2 regions of the Streptomyces sp. NPDC001920 genome follow, and region 1 is predicted to be linked to the other one. Evidence: riboswitches for the same ligand, from Rfam matches in the RefSeq annotation. Region 1 holds a riboswitch; the other holds the start of a gene.
The links. A riboswitch is a leader RNA that binds a small molecule or an ion and turns the genes downstream of it on or off. The one in region 1 is predicted to bind thiamine pyrophosphate.

Region 1 (7,152 bases):
ATCACCCTGTGCCGCGACAACAACCTGCCGATCCTCGTCTTCGAGCTTCTGACGGAGGGCAATATCGCCCGCGCCGTCAAGGGTGAGAAGATCGGCACGCTCGTGGGTGAGCAGGGCAGCCAGGGCTGACGCCCGAGTACCACCCCGTCCGGGGGACGGACGGGACGGACCCTGACCGGGGGATGGACAATGTCCTGCCGGTCGGGAACCGTGCAGGAAGAAGACGCGACGCAGCCGGCCGCCGCCCTCCATCCAGGAACCGCAGCCGGGCCTTTACTCAAGACGCAGGAGCAAGTGGTGATCGAAGAGACCCTCCTCGAGGCCGAGGAGAAGATGGAGAAGGCCGTCGTGGTCGCCAAGGAGGACTTCGCCGCGATCCGCACCGGCCGTGCGCACCCGGCGATGTTCAACAAGATCGTGGCCGACTACTACGGTGCGCCGACGCCGATCAACCAGCTGGCTTCGTTCTCCGTGCCGGAGCCGCGCATGGCGGTCGTGACCCCGTTCGACAAGACCGCGCTGCGCAACATCGAGCAGGCGATCCGGGACTCCGACCTGGGCGTCAACCCGAGCAACGACGGCAACATCATCCGAGTGGTGTTCCCCGAGCTCACCGAGGAGCGCCGCCGCGACTACATCAAGGTCGCCAAGGGCAAGGCCGAGGACGCGCGGGTGTCCATCCGCTCCGTCCGCCGCAAGGCGAAGGACGCCATCGACAAGCTGATCAAGGACGGCGAGATCGGCGAGGACGAGGGCCGCCGCGCGGAGAAGGAGCTCGACGACACCACGCACAAGTACGTTGCTCAGGTGGACGAGCTCCTCAAGCACAAGGAAGCTGAGCTGCTCGAGGTCTGATGAACGACTCTTCCTGGGGCGCTCCGCCACAAGCCGGGCAGGCCGGGTACTGGGGGGCCGCCGAGCGTGGACCTGTCCAGGGGGCTGCCCCGGCGGGTCCCACGTACGATGCGCCTGAGGCGCAGCAGACTCGCCCCATGCCCATCGTGCCCGAGGTACCCGCGTACGGCGGAGACCAGGATGACGACCGGGGGGCCGCTCGGCTGAGCGGCCCCTTGTTCCGCGACCAGCCGCCGCAGCCGCGGCCTTACGACACGCCGCAGGCGCGGCCCTTCGAGGCGGCGCCGCAGAATCCGGAGCCCATGCCCGACGCCCCGCAGCCGGCGCCCCCGCCGCAGAAGAAGAGCGCGGGGCGCGACCTGGGTGCGGCCATAGGGGTGGGTGTCGGACTCGGCGTGGTGATCGTCGCGTCGCTGTTCGTCGTCAAGGCCGTGTTCGTCGGCGTGGTCGCGGTCGCCGTGGTCGTGGGCCTGTGGGAGCTGACGAAGCGGCTCGAAGAGCGCAAGGGCATCAAGGCGCCGCTCGTGCCGCTCGCGGTCGGCGGTGCGGCCATGGTCGTCGCCGGGTACGTCCGGGGCGCCGAGGGCGCCTGGGTGTCGATGGCGCTGACCGCGCTGGCCGTACTGGTCTGGCGGATGACGGAGCCGCCCGAGGGCTACCTCAAGGACGTCACCGCGGGCGTCTTCGCAGCGTTCTACGTACCGTTCCTGGCCACGTTCGTCGCGATGATGCTCACCGCTGAGGACGGGGCCTTCCGGGTCCTGACGTTCCTGCTCCTGACGGTCGTCAGCGACACCGGCGCGTACGCCGTCGGCTGGCGCTTCGGCAAGCACAAGCTGGCCCCGCGTATCAGCCCGGGCAAGACCCGCGAGGGCCTGCTCGGCGCGGTGAGCTTCGCGATGGTGGCGGGCGCGCTGTGCATGGAGTTCCTGATCGACGACGGAGCCTGGTGGCAGGGTCTGCTGCTGGGCCTCGCGGTGGCGGCCAGCGCCACGCTCGGAGATCTCGGCGAGTCCATGATCAAACGGGACCTGGGCATCAAGGACATGGGCACCTTGCTGCCGGGCCACGGTGGAATCATGGACCGACTGGACTCGCTGCTGCCCACGGCACCCGTGGTGTGGCTGCTGATGGTGATCTTCGTGGGGTCGGGCTGACGAAGCCGTGACCGGAAGCCCTCGCTCTTGAGCGGGGGCTTTCTGCCGTGGTGCCCCCGGCCTCGCGGTGGGACGATGCGGGTGTACGTCATCGAAGGCACCCGAAGGGGGTCGTCATGACCGCCATCCGAGAAGTCATCGACGTCGACTGCACGCCGGCTGAGCTCTACGCGTATGTCACCGACCCGTCCCACCTGCCGGAATGGCAGCTGAGCGCGGTCTCAGCGGAGCGGCTCGACGAGGGGCCCGTCCACACCGGCTCACAGGTCCGGGTCACCCGCCGCATCGGAAGCCGCCAGATTCCGATGACCATGGAGTTCGACGAACTCGACCCACCGCACAGCTGGGATATGCACGGGGTCGACGGTCCCATCCGGCCCCGGACCCACGGCGAGATCGAACCGCTCGACGGCGGGCGCCGGTCCCGGCTGACGATAGACATCGATTTCGAGGGACACGGCCTGGGCAAGGCTCTGGTGCCCCTCGTCGTCCGCCCACAGGTCCGCAAGGAACTGCCCCGCGACGAGCGACTGCTCAAGGACAGGCTGGAGGGCACGGGCGGCTGAGGGCGGACGAGCAGGACCGGGTCACCTACGGCGGGCGTCACCCCTGGCCGCCGCCTCGTCCTCGAAGAAGGCGACGGGCAGGTCGGCACCCGGTCCAGGCCGTCGGCCGTCACCGGTTCCCAGACGGCCCCCGTGCGACCGCCGCTGCCGCTCTCAGCTGCGACGACAGCCGTCGAAAGCCAGGGCCGCAGGTCACCTGATTGGATCTGCGACACTGGTACAGCCATGCCTAAGCCCGGAGAACTCACTTTCGTCGCCCCGCGCGGAGCCAAGAAGCCGCCGCGGCATCTTGCCGATCTCACGCCCGGAGAGCGCAAGGACGCCGTTGCCGCGATCGGCGAGAAGCCGTTTCGTGCCAAGCAGCTCTCGCAGCACTACTTCGCGCGGTACGCGCACGAACCGGAGCAGTGGACCGACATCCCCGCCGGTTCGCGCGACAAGCTGCGCGAGGAGCTGTTCCCCGAGCTGATGACCGTCGTACGGCATCTGTCGACCGACCAGGGCGACACGCGCAAGACGCTGTGGCGGCTGTTCGACGGGACGCTCGTCGAGTCGGTGCTGATGCGGTACCCGGACCGGGTCACGATGTGCATCAGCTCGCAGGCGGGGTGCGGGATGAACTGCCCGTTCTGCGCGACCGGGCAGGCGGGGCTGGACCGGAATCTGTCCACCGCCGAGATCGTCCACCAGATCGTGGACGGGATGCGGGCGCTGCGGGACGGAGAGGTGCCGGGCGGGCCCGCGAGGCTGTCCAACATCGTCTTCATGGGGATGGGCGAGCCGCTCGCCAACTACAACCGGGTCGTGGGGGCAATCCGGCGGCTGACCGATCCCGAGCCCGACGGGCTGGGGCTGTCCCAGCGCGGGATCACCGTCTCGACGGTCGGGCTCGTCCCGGCCATCCACCGGTTCGCCGACGAGGGCTTCAAGTGCCGGCTCGCCATCTCGCTGCACGCCCCCGACGACGAGCTGCGCGACACCCTCGTCCCCGTGAACACGCGGTGGAAGGTGCGGGAGGTCCTCGACGCCGGGTTCGAGTACGTCGCGAAGAGCGGACGGCGGCTGTCCATCGAGTACGCCCTCATCCGGGACATCAACGACCAGGCCTGGCGCGGTGACCGGCTCGGGCGGCTGCTCAAGGGCAAGCCCGTGCATGTGAACCTGATTCCGCTGAACCCGACTCCGGGCTCGAAGTGGACCGCCTCCCGGCCCGAGGACGAGAAGGCGTTCGTCGAAGCCATCGCCGCGCATGGTGTGCCGGTGACGATTCGGGACACCCGTGGTCAGGAGATCGACGGGGCGTGCGGGCAGCTCGCCGCGACCGAGCGGTAGTCTGACCGCCGTAAGAACATCTGCATATTCCGACAGGGGAGCGCCACAGCGCTGAGAGTGCGGCACCGGCCGCAGACCCTCCGAACCTGGCCCAGGTCATTCTGGGTAGGGAGATCGGTCACCACTCAAGCTGTTGCGCCCTGCCCGGAGCCCTGGGGTTTCCGGGCAGGGCCGCGTCTCTTCCTGGTCACTCCAGGAGGAATCAGTGAGCATCACCAAGTACAAGGCCACGGCCTCGCTCGCCGGTCTCGGTCTTCTCGCGCTGCCCGCGCTGGCCGCGTGCGGATCGTCCGACGGCGACGGCGCGGGCGCCAGCGGCGGTGGTTCCAAGACCGTCACGCTGGTCAGCCACAACTCGTGGGCCGTGTCCAAGGACGTCCTCGCCGCCTTCGAGAAGAAGTCCGGCTACAAGGTCAAGGTCCTGGAGGACGGCGACGCCGGGCAGGCCGTCAACAAGGCGATCCTGACCAAGGACAACCCGCAGGGCGACGTCCTCTTCGGCGTCGACAACACCCTGCTCTCCCGCGCGCTCGACAACGGGCTTTTCCAGTCGTACGAGGCCAAGGGCTCCGACCAGGTCCTGCCCGAGTACCGGGTCGACCAGGACAAGCACCGGGTGACGCCCGTGGACACCGGCGACATCTGCGTCAACTACGACAAGGCGTACTTCAGCGAGCACAAGCTGACCCCGCCATCCTCCTTCGACGACCTGGTCAAGCCCGAGTACCGGAACCTCCTCGTCACCGAGAACGCCTCCACCTCCTCGCCGGGCCTGGGCTTCCTGCTCGGCACCGCCGCCAGGTACGGCGACGACGGCTGGCAGGACTACTGGAAAAAGCTGAAGGTCAACGGCGTCAAGGTCGTCGACGGCTGGGAGCAGGCCTACAACGAGGAGTTCTCCGGCTCCGCGGGCGGCAAGAAGGCCAAGGCCGACCGGCCGCTCGTCGTGTCGTACGCCTCCTCACCGCCCGCCGAGGTGATCTACGCCGACCCCAAGCCGACCACCGCGCCCACGGGCGTCGCGACCGGCACCTGCTTCCGCCAGGTCGAGTACGCGGGCCTGCTGAGCAACGCCCGGAACGCCGAGGGCGGCAAGGCGCTCCTCGACTTCCTGCTGAGCAGGACGTTCCAGGAGGACATGCCGCTCAACATGTTCGTCTACCCGGTGCGCGAGGGCGCCCAGGTGCCGCCGGAGTTCACTAAGTACGGCCCGCAGGCGGAGGACCCCGAGACGATGGCCCCGGCGAAGATCGCCGACAACCGTGACGACTGGGTCAAGTCGTGGACCTCGCTCGTACTGAAGTAGCGGTCTGGCGCAAGAGGGCCACGCGGAGCGCGGCGGTGCGGCTCGGCCTCGTCGCCGTGCCCGTCGCGTTCTTCGCGGTCTTCTTCGCCTATCCCGTCGCCGCCATCGTCGCGCGCGGTCTGAAGGTCGACGGGGCATGGCAGTTCGGGCGGCTGGCGGACGTGCTCGGGCAGTCCGACATCCGGCACGTCCTGTGGTTCACCACCTGGCAGGCCCTCGCCTCCACCGCGCTGACCCTGCTGATCGCGTTGCCGGGCGCGTACGTCTTCGCACGCTTCGACTTCCCCGGCAAGCAGATCCTGCGGGCCCTGGTGACCGTCCCCTTCGTGCTGCCGACGGTCGTCGTCGGCACGGCGTTCCTCGCGCTGGTCGGCCGCGGCGGACTCCTCGACGAGCTGTGGGGCGTACGGCTGGACACCAGCGTGTGGGCGATCCTCCTGGCGCATGTCTTCTTCAACTATGCCGTCGTCGTCAGGACCGTCGGCGGGCTCTGGTCCCAGCTCGACCCGCGCCAGGAGGAAGCCGCGCGGATGCTCGGAGCGTCACGCCTCACCGCCTGGCGGACCGTGACCCTCCCTGCGCTGGCGCCCGCCGTGGCCGCTGCCGCGCTCATGGTCTTCCTGTTCACCTTCACCTCCTTCGGCGTGGTGCAGATCCTCGGCGGACCCACCTTCTCCACCCTCGAAGTGGAGATCTACCGGCAGACCTCCGAGATCTTCGACCTGTCCACGGCCGCCGTCCTGACGATGATCCAGTTCCTGGCGGTGGGCGCAATCCTCGCCGTGCACGCCTGGACGGTACGGCGGCGGGAGAGCGCCTTGCGTCTGGTGGACGCGTCCGTGACAGCGCGCAGGCCACGGGGTGCGGGGCAGTGGGCGCTGCTCGCCGGTGTCCTGGCCGTCGTCGCGGTACTGGTGCTGCTGCCGCTCGCCGTCCTGGTCCAGCGGTCGCTGGACGCCCCCGACTTCGGCTACTACCGGGCGCTGACCGACGCCGACGGCGGGGTCTTCCTCGTCGCGCCGATCGAGGCGATCGGCAACTCGCTGCAGTACGCGGTCGTCGCCACGCTCATCGCCGTGCTGATCGGCGCTCTGGCCGCCGCCGCGCTGACCCGGCGGGACGCGGGCCGGTTCGTGCGGGGCTTCGACGCGCTGCTGATGCTGCCGCTCGGGGTGTCCGCGGTGACGGTCGGGTTCGGGTTCCTGATCGCCCTGGACGAGCCGCCGTTCGATCTGCGCGGTACGTGGATCCTGGTGCCGCTGGCCCAGGCGCTGGTCGGCGTGCCCTTCGTAGTACGGACCATGCTGCCCGTGCTGCGGGCCGTGGACCAGCGGTTGCGGGAGGCGGCCGCGGTGCTCGGGGCCTCGCCCTGGCGGGTCTGGCGGGAGATCGACCTGCCGATGGTACGGCGGGCGTTGCTGATCGCGGCCGGGTTCGCCTTCGCGGTGTCGCTGGGGGAGTTCGGCGCGACCGTCTTCATCGCCCGGCCCGACAACCCGACGCTGCCGGTCGCCGTGGCACGGCTGCTGGGGCGGGCCGGTGAGCTCAACTACGGCCAGGCGATGGCCCTTTCGACGGTGCTGATGGTGGTGTGCGCGGTGGCCCTGCTGGTGCTGGAGCGGCTGCGGACCGACCGGACCGGGGAGTTCTAGATGCTGCTGAGCCTGCAAGGTGCGACGGTCCGCTTCGGTGGGCGGGCGGTGCTCGACGCCGTCGACCTGGACGTCGCCGAGCACGAGATCGTGTGCGTGCTCGGGCCCAGCGGCAGCGGCAAGTCGACGCTGCTGCGGACGGTGGCGGGGCTCCAGCCCCTCGACGCCGGGCGGGTGTCGCTCGACGGGCGGGACCAGGCCGGGGTGCCCGCGCACAAGCGGGGCGTGGGGCTGATGTTCCAGGACCATCAGCTGTTCCCGCAGCGGGACGTCGGCGGCAACGT
Region 2 (7,152 bases), on a different contig from region 1:
GAGCGACCGACGAGGACGTCGTCGCCGAGGATCGCGCGGGCGGCGGGCACGGGCAGGTCGCCTTGGCCCAGGTGCAGGACGTCGGCGCCGGCGGCGTGGGCGACGTCGGCACGGTCGTTGACCGCGAGGAGCTTGCCGTGCCGGGCACACGCCTCGGCGAAGACCCGCAGGTGGTCGAGTTCCTCGGCCGCCTCCATGCCCTTGTCGCGCAACTGGACGATGTCCACCCCGGAGGCCAGCACGGCGTCCAGGAACTCTGCGAGGTCGCCCTGGCGCCTGCGGGCGTCGGTGCACAGATAGAGCCGGGCATCGGCGAGCTGGGTCCGGGCGGTGGCCCCGGTGACGGTGTCGGACATGCGGTTCCCCCTGTGATCGGGTGGCCGGGCGGGTGGCGTCGAGCTGCTGCCGGACGGTGGCACGGTAGCCGGAGCGGGGCGGGAGGTCTTGGGCCGGTGGCGGGAGCGTGGGGTGACGGGCCGTGCCGGGTGGTGGTCGGGGCGGCTTCCGGCTACCGGAGCATGCCGGGCCGCGGGACCGTGGGCGGGCACCGGGTGGCGGCGAAGCGCGGTGAAGGACCGTCACAGGGCGCTCCCGGCTCCCGGCTCCCGGCTCCCGGCTCCCGGCTCCCGGCTCCCGGCTCCCGGCTCCCGGCTCCCGGCTCCCGGCTCCCGGCTCCCGGCTCCCGGCTGAGCATGCCGGGCCGGCAGCGTCGTGGGGCCGCCCGGGCACGACGCCGAGACGACGGCGCTGCCCGCTCGACGGCACGGCAAAGGCTCGCGCGGGCCGCAACGGTCTCACGCGGGCCGCAACGGCTCAGTCGTCAGCCGGGCGCTGCGGTGGCGACGGCGTCGCGCACCGCAGGGCCCGGCCGTACTGCGGACGGTGTTCGGTTCAGACGGCGAGCGCCTGGGCGCGGCGCTTCACCTCGGTGCCGCGGTTCTCGCTCAGTGCCTGCGCGGGCGTGCCGGGCAGGCTCGGGTCGGGAGTGAAGAGCCACTCCAGCATCTCTTCGTCCGTGAAGCCGTCGTCCCGCAGGAGAGTCAGGGTCCCGGACAGGCCCTTGACGACCTTGTCCCCGTCGATGAAGGCGGCGGGGACGTGCAGCGCGCGGTTCTCGCCACGGCGTACGGCGATGAGCTGGCCCTCCTTGACCAGCTGCCGGACGCGTGTCACCTCGACGCCGAGTTGTTCGGCGATGTCGGGGAGGGTGAGCCAGGCGGGCACGAGAGCATCGATCTTTGCGTCAATCTCGGTCACGGGAACAAGCCTGCCATCTGCCACTGACAGTCGGAAGCCAGGCCGGTCCACCCGGGCGGAGCCGTCGGTCCCGACGCGCTATGCCACCGCCGCCTTCATCGGCCGTGTCGCGTCCGCCAGCAGCTGCGGGTTCATCCGGGTGCCCGCCTCGATCAGCCGCCGGCCCTGGGCGAGATCCCTCGGTCGGCCCACGGCCAGCAGGGCGACCAGGCGGTCGTCCCGCAGCCAGCAGACCGACCAGGCCGGGCCCGACGGTTCGCCGCGCCACAGCGTCGTGTCGGCGGCGGGATGGTGGCCGGCGTACTGGACGAAGCGGCCGAACTGCTCGGACCAGAAGTACGGCACGGGGTCGTAGACGGCGGGCGGCTCACCCGTGGCCTCGCCGAGGATGTTCGCGGCGACCGTGCGCGGGCCCTGCAGGGCGTTGTCCCAGTGGTGGACCAGGAGGCGCTCGCCGTACCTGCCCGAAGGGAACGAGGCGCAGTCACCGACGGCGTACACGTCCGGCACGGAGGTGCGCAGGTGGGAGTCGGCGACGACCTCGCCCTGCGCGCCGAGCTCGATGCCCGAACCGGCCAGCCAGGCCGTGGCGGGCCGCGCCCCGATGCCCACCACCACGGCGCCCGCGGGGATCCGCGAGCCGTCGTCGAGGACGACCGCGCCGGGCTCGACGCGCTCCACGCGCGCGTGCGTCCGCAGCACCGCCCCGCTGTCCGCGTACCAGGAGGTCATCGGCGCCGCCACGTCCGCGGGCAGGGCACCCGCGAGCGGTCGGTCGGCGGCCTCCACGACGGTCACCGCGCAGCCCGCCTCACGCGCGGCCGTGGCGAACTCCGCACCGATCCAGCCCGCCCCGACGACGACGATGTCGTGCTGCCGGGCGAGCACCGGCCGCAGCCGTTCGGCGTCGTCCAGGGTGCGCAGCAGATGCACACCCGGAACGCCTTCCGCACCCGGCAGCCGGATGGGTTCGGCGCCGGTGGCGAGCACCAGGACGTCGTACGGGACGGCCCCGGCCTCGGTGTCCAGCTCGTGGTCGGCGGTGCGCACGCCCAGCACCTCGCGCCCCAGCCGCAGTTCGATGTCGAGGGCGTCGAAGTCGACGTCGAAGGCGGAGCCCTCGGCTTTGCCGAGCAGGACGGCCTTGGACAGCGGAGGCCGGTCGTACGGCTGGTGGGGTTCGGCGCCGATCAGGGTGATGGTGCCGGTGAATCCCTGTTCGCGCAGGGCGACCGCGGTCTGCACCCCGGCCATGCCCGCGCCCGCGACGACCACGCGTCGCGCCTGTGACGTGCCCTGTTGCTGCGTCTGCTCGCTCACCTGATCACCATAGACAACTGACAATTCGTCAGTCAGGGGGCGTGCTCAGTGACCTGCTCCACAACACTCGTGCCCCGACCCGCCTGCGACTCCCACTCCCAGCTCTCCGCCAGGCGCACCCGCCCGTCGGGCAGGTCGGTCACCGTCGACACGCAGTGGCCCGACGACGTCGTCCCGTCCTGCTTGAGCTGGACGTACCGGAAGTCCAGCCGGTCGCCTGCCCTGGTGCCGACCAGGTACCCGCGTACGACGTCGCCGCCCGCGTACTCCGCCCAGATCTCACCGTCCTCCTCGTGGTACGTGAACCGGGTGCGGGTCCCCACCTGACCTGGGGCTTGGTCGGCCACGGGGGCGAGGACGAGTCCGTCGAGCGAGCGGGCCACGGGCACGGGCTCCCTTACTGAGGTCTGCGGCGTCGGGCTAGGGTGGCCAACGTAGAGCACTCGCGGGAGCCCGGACGCACCGGGCTGAGAGGGAGGCTGGCGGCCTCCGACCGTACGAACCTGATCCGGGTCATGCCGGCGAAGGGAGGGGCTGGACGCCCATGTCGCGTACGCGAACGTCAGACGTCCTTGTCATCGGGGGCGGAATCATCGGGCTGGTCACGGCGTGGCGGGCCGCGGGGCGCGGGTTCACGACGGCCGTCGTGGACCCCGAGCCGGGCGGCGGCGCCGCCCAGGTGGCGGCCGGAATGCTGGCCGCCGTCACGGAACTGCACTACGGCGAGCAGACGCTGCTGGGTCTGAACCTGGCCTCGGCCCGCCGGTACCCGGACTTCGTCGCCGAGCTCACCGAGCTCACCGGCCATGACCTCGGCTACCGGCGCTGCGGCACGCTCGCCGTCGCGCTGGACTCCGACGACCGGGCCCACCTGCGGGAACTGCACGCCCTGCAGCGCCGCTCGGGGCTGGAATCCGAGTGGTTGTCGGGGCGTGAGTGCCGGCGCCTGGAGCCGATGCTCGCGCCGGGGGTGCGCGGCGGGCTGCGGGTGGACGGCGACCACCAGATCGATCCGCGGCGGCTGGCCGGGGCGCTGGTGGCGGCGTGCGAGCGGGCCGGTGTGGTCTTCCACCGGGCCTGGGCCGAGCGCTTCGACGTCGTACGGGATCGGGCCGCCGGCGTGACCACGGCGGACGGCACCGAGTTGCGCGCCGGCCAGGTGGTCCTCGCCGCCGGCAGTCGCAGCGGGCGGCTGCCCGGGGTCCCGGACGACGTACTGCCGCCGGTGCGCCCCGTGAAGGGCCAGGTGCTGCGGCTGACCGTGCCGAAGCGGTACGCGCCGTTCCTGAGCCGGACCGTTCGGGCCGTGGTGCGCGGCAGCCAGGTGTACCTCGTGCCGCGCGCGAGCGGGGAGCTGGTCGTCGGGGCGACGAGCGAGGAACTGGGCTGGGACACGACGGTGACCGCGGGCGGGGTCTACGAGCTGCTGCGCGACGCCCACGAGTTGGTGCCGGGCATCACGGAGCTGGCGCTCACCGAGACGCGGGCCGGGCTGCGCCCCGGCTCGCCCGACAACGCGCCGCTGCTCGGCCCGACCGAGCTGGCGGGGCTGCTGCTGGCCACCGGCCACTACCGCAACGGCGTGCTGCTCACACCGGTCACCGGCGACGCCATGGCGCACGTCCTGGCCACCGGTGAACTCCCCGAGGAGGCCCGGGCGTTCACGCCCAGGCGCTTCAGTCCCGCCGCACTCACGGAGCAGCCCGCATGAACACCCCGGTCAAGTCGGTCACCATCTCGGTCAACGGCGAGCGTCGGCAGATCGAGTCGGGCACGGCTCTCGACACGCTCGTGAAGTCCCTCACCGCGGCGCCCTCCGGAGTGGCCGCCGCCCTCAACGAAACCGTCGTCCCGCGCGCGCAGTGGCCGTCGACCCCCCTCGCCGAAGGGGACCGCGTCGAGGTCCTCACCGCCGTCCAAGGAGGCTGACCATGGCCGACGATCCCTTTGTCATCGGCGACTCGTCCTTCACCTCCCGCCTGATCATGGGCACCGGAGGGGCGCCCAGCCTGGAGGTGCTGGAACGGGCACTGGTGGCGTCCGGGACGGAGCTGACCACGGTCGCGATGCGGCGGGTGGACCCGTCGGTGCACGGCTCCGTTCTGTCCGTCCTGGACAGGCTCGGCATCCGGGTGCTGCCGAACACAGCGGGGTGCTTCACGGCGGGTGAGGCCGTGCTGACGGCCCGCCTCGCGCGCGAGGCGCTCGGTACGGATCTGGTCAAGCTGGAGGTCATCGCCGACGAGCGGACCCTGCTGCCGGATCCGATCGAGCTGCTGGACGCGGCGGAGACGCTGGTGGACGACGGGTTCACCGTGCTGCCGTACACCAATGACGACCCCGTGCTGGCCCGGAAGCTGGAGGACGTCGGCTGTGCGGCGATCATGCCGCTGGGGTCGCCGATCGGCTCCGGGCTCGGCATCCGCAATCCGCACAACTTCCAGCTGATCGTGGAGCACGCGCGCGTGCCCGTGATTCTGGACGCGGGTGCCGGTACGGCGTCGGACGCGGCGCTCGCGATGGAACTGGGGTGCGCGGGCGTGATGCTCGCCTCGGCGGTGACGCGGGCCCAGGAGCCGGTGCTGATGGCCGACGCGATGAGGCATGCGGTGGAGGCGGGGCGTCTGGCCCGCCTGGCCGGGCGTATTCCGCGCCGTCACTTCGCGGAGGCGTCGTCGCCGGTGGAGGGCATGGCACGGCTGGACCCGGAGCGACCCGCGTTCTGAACGCACGTTCGACGCAAGCCTTTCGCTCGTGAGGTGTGCGTCACAGGTCGGCTGCAGTCCCGCCCCGATCACGGTCGGGGCGGGAGGTGTGTCGGTGTCGGCTCGTAGACTCACCCGCGTGGATACGACCCTTCAGGACCCTCTGGTCGGGCAGGTGCTCGACGGCCGGTATCGCGTGGACGCGCGGATCGCGGTCGGCGGGATGGCCACGGTCTACCGGGCCGTGGACACCCGCCTGGACCGCGTGCTCGCGCTCAAGGTGATGCACCCCGCGCTGGCCGTCGACGGGGTGTTCGTCGACCGGTTCATCCGCGAGGCGAAGTCCGTCGCCCGGCTCGCGCACCCCAACGTCGTCCAGGTCTTCGACCAGGGCACCGACGGGTCGTACGTCTATCTCGCCATGGAGTACGTCGCGGGCTGCACCCTGCGCGACGTGCTGCGCGAGCGCGGGGCGCTCCAGCCCCGGGCGGCCCTCGACATCCTGGAGCCGGTGCTGGCCGCGCTCGGGGCCGCGCACCGCGCCGGGTTCGTGCACCGGGACATGAAGCCGGAGAACGTCCTGATAGGGGATGACGGCCGGGTCAAGGTCGCCGACTTCGGACTCGTACGGTCCGTGGACACGGTCACCAGCACCACCGGTGCCGTGCTCGGCACCGTCTCCTATCTCGCACCCGAGCAGATCGAGCAGCCCGGAGCGGCCGACGCCCGGGTCGACGTGTACGCGTGCGGTGTCGTCCTGTACGAGATGCTCACCGGCGACAAGCCGCACGACGGGGATTCCCCCGCCGTGGTGCTCTACAAGCACCTCCACGAGGACGTCCCGCCGCCCTCGGCCGTGGTGCCGGGGCTGGCGTACGAGCTCGACGAGCTGGTCGCCTCGGCGACCGCGCGCAACCTGGACATCCGCCCGTACGACGCCGTGGCACTGCTCGCGCAGGCCCGGGAGGCACGCGCCGCGCTGACCGCGGAGCAGCTGGACGCCGTGCCCCCGCAGGCGCTCACGGCCGAGCGCAGCAACGCCGACGACCGCACGAGCGTGATCCCGCGCGCACTGTCGATCCAGCGGCCGCTGCCCGTGAACGAGGACGAGCCGGACGCCCAGGCCGTCTTCAACAGGACCAGCCGGCTGGAGACGCCCCCGCCCCCGCCGCCGGCACCCCACCGCTCGCGGACCTCGCGCCGGCCCCGCGGCCCGCTGGTCGTCGTGGCCGCCGTCCTGCTGGCACTCGGCCTCGGCATCGGCGTCTGGTACATCAACTCCGGGCAGTTCACCGAGGTGCCGCCGCTGCTGTCCAAGACCGAGGCGCAGGCACGGGACCGGCTGGAGGAGGCCGGGCTCGACGTGGGCAAGGTGGAGCGCGCCCACAGCAACACCTTCCGGCGCGGCACCGTCATCACCACGGAACCGAAGCCGGGCGCCCGCATCCGGCACAACGACGCCGTGAAGCTGATCGTCTCGCTGGGCCCGGAGACCGTGAAGGTGCCGGACCTCCAGGGTTACAAGCTGGACAAGGCGCGGGCGGTGCTGAAGGACAGCGGCCTCGAACCGGGCATGAGGACCGAGAGGTTCGACGAGGACGTCCCCAGGGGCTTCGTGATCTCCTCCGATCCGGGTGACGGCACCAAGGTCCGCTCCGGCTCCGCGGTCGCGCTGACCGTCAGCAAGGGCAGCCCCGTGGACGTCCCGGACGTCACCGGCGAGAGCCTGGCCGACGCCAAGGCCGACCTGGAGGGGGCCGGCCTGAAGGTGAAGGTGGCCGCCGCGCGGGTCAACTCCGAGTTCGACGCCGGCCAGGTCGCCCGCCAGTCGCCGACGGAGGGCAGGCAGGCCGCCGAGGGCGACACGGTG

Region 2: it holds a riboswitch for thiamine pyrophosphate, as region 1 does, so the genes downstream of both, thiO (glycine oxidase ThiO) here and ACWCPI_RS22870 (thiamine ABC transporter substrate-binding protein) in region 1, are expected to answer to the same signal.

The regions. Positions count from the first base shown of each region.
Region 1 covers NZ_JBSFEP010000013.1:67,012-74,163, reverse strand. Annotated here, with positions in the region: gene pyrH (UMP kinase) at 1-129, shown strand, start outside; gene frr (ribosome recycling factor) at 298-855, shown strand; gene ACWCPI_RS22885 (phosphatidate cytidylyltransferase) at 855-2,012, shown strand; gene ACWCPI_RS22880 (SRPBCC family protein) at 2,129-2,578, shown strand; gene rlmN (23S rRNA (adenine(2503)-C(2))-methyltransferase RlmN) at 2,804-3,910, shown strand; TPP riboswitch at 3,935-4,040, shown strand; gene ACWCPI_RS22870 (thiamine ABC transporter substrate-binding protein) at 4,116-5,216, shown strand; gene ACWCPI_RS22865 (ABC transporter permease) at 5,192-6,868, shown strand; gene ACWCPI_RS22860 (ABC transporter ATP-binding protein) at 6,869-7,152, shown strand, end outside.
Region 2 covers NZ_JBSFEP010000002.1:309,929-317,080, forward strand. Annotated here, with positions in the region: gene thiE (thiamine phosphate synthase) at 1-356, opposite strand, end outside; gene ACWCPI_RS03965 (Rv2175c family DNA-binding protein) at 892-1,257, opposite strand; gene ACWCPI_RS03970 (NAD(P)/FAD-dependent oxidoreductase) at 1,336-2,577, opposite strand; gene ACWCPI_RS03975 (hypothetical protein) at 2,610-2,960, opposite strand; TPP riboswitch at 3,013-3,124, shown strand; gene thiO (glycine oxidase ThiO) at 3,122-4,288, shown strand; gene thiS (sulfur carrier protein ThiS) at 4,285-4,506, shown strand; gene ACWCPI_RS03990 (thiazole synthase) at 4,509-5,303, shown strand; gene pknB (Stk1 family PASTA domain-containing Ser/Thr kinase) at 5,422-7,152, shown strand, end outside.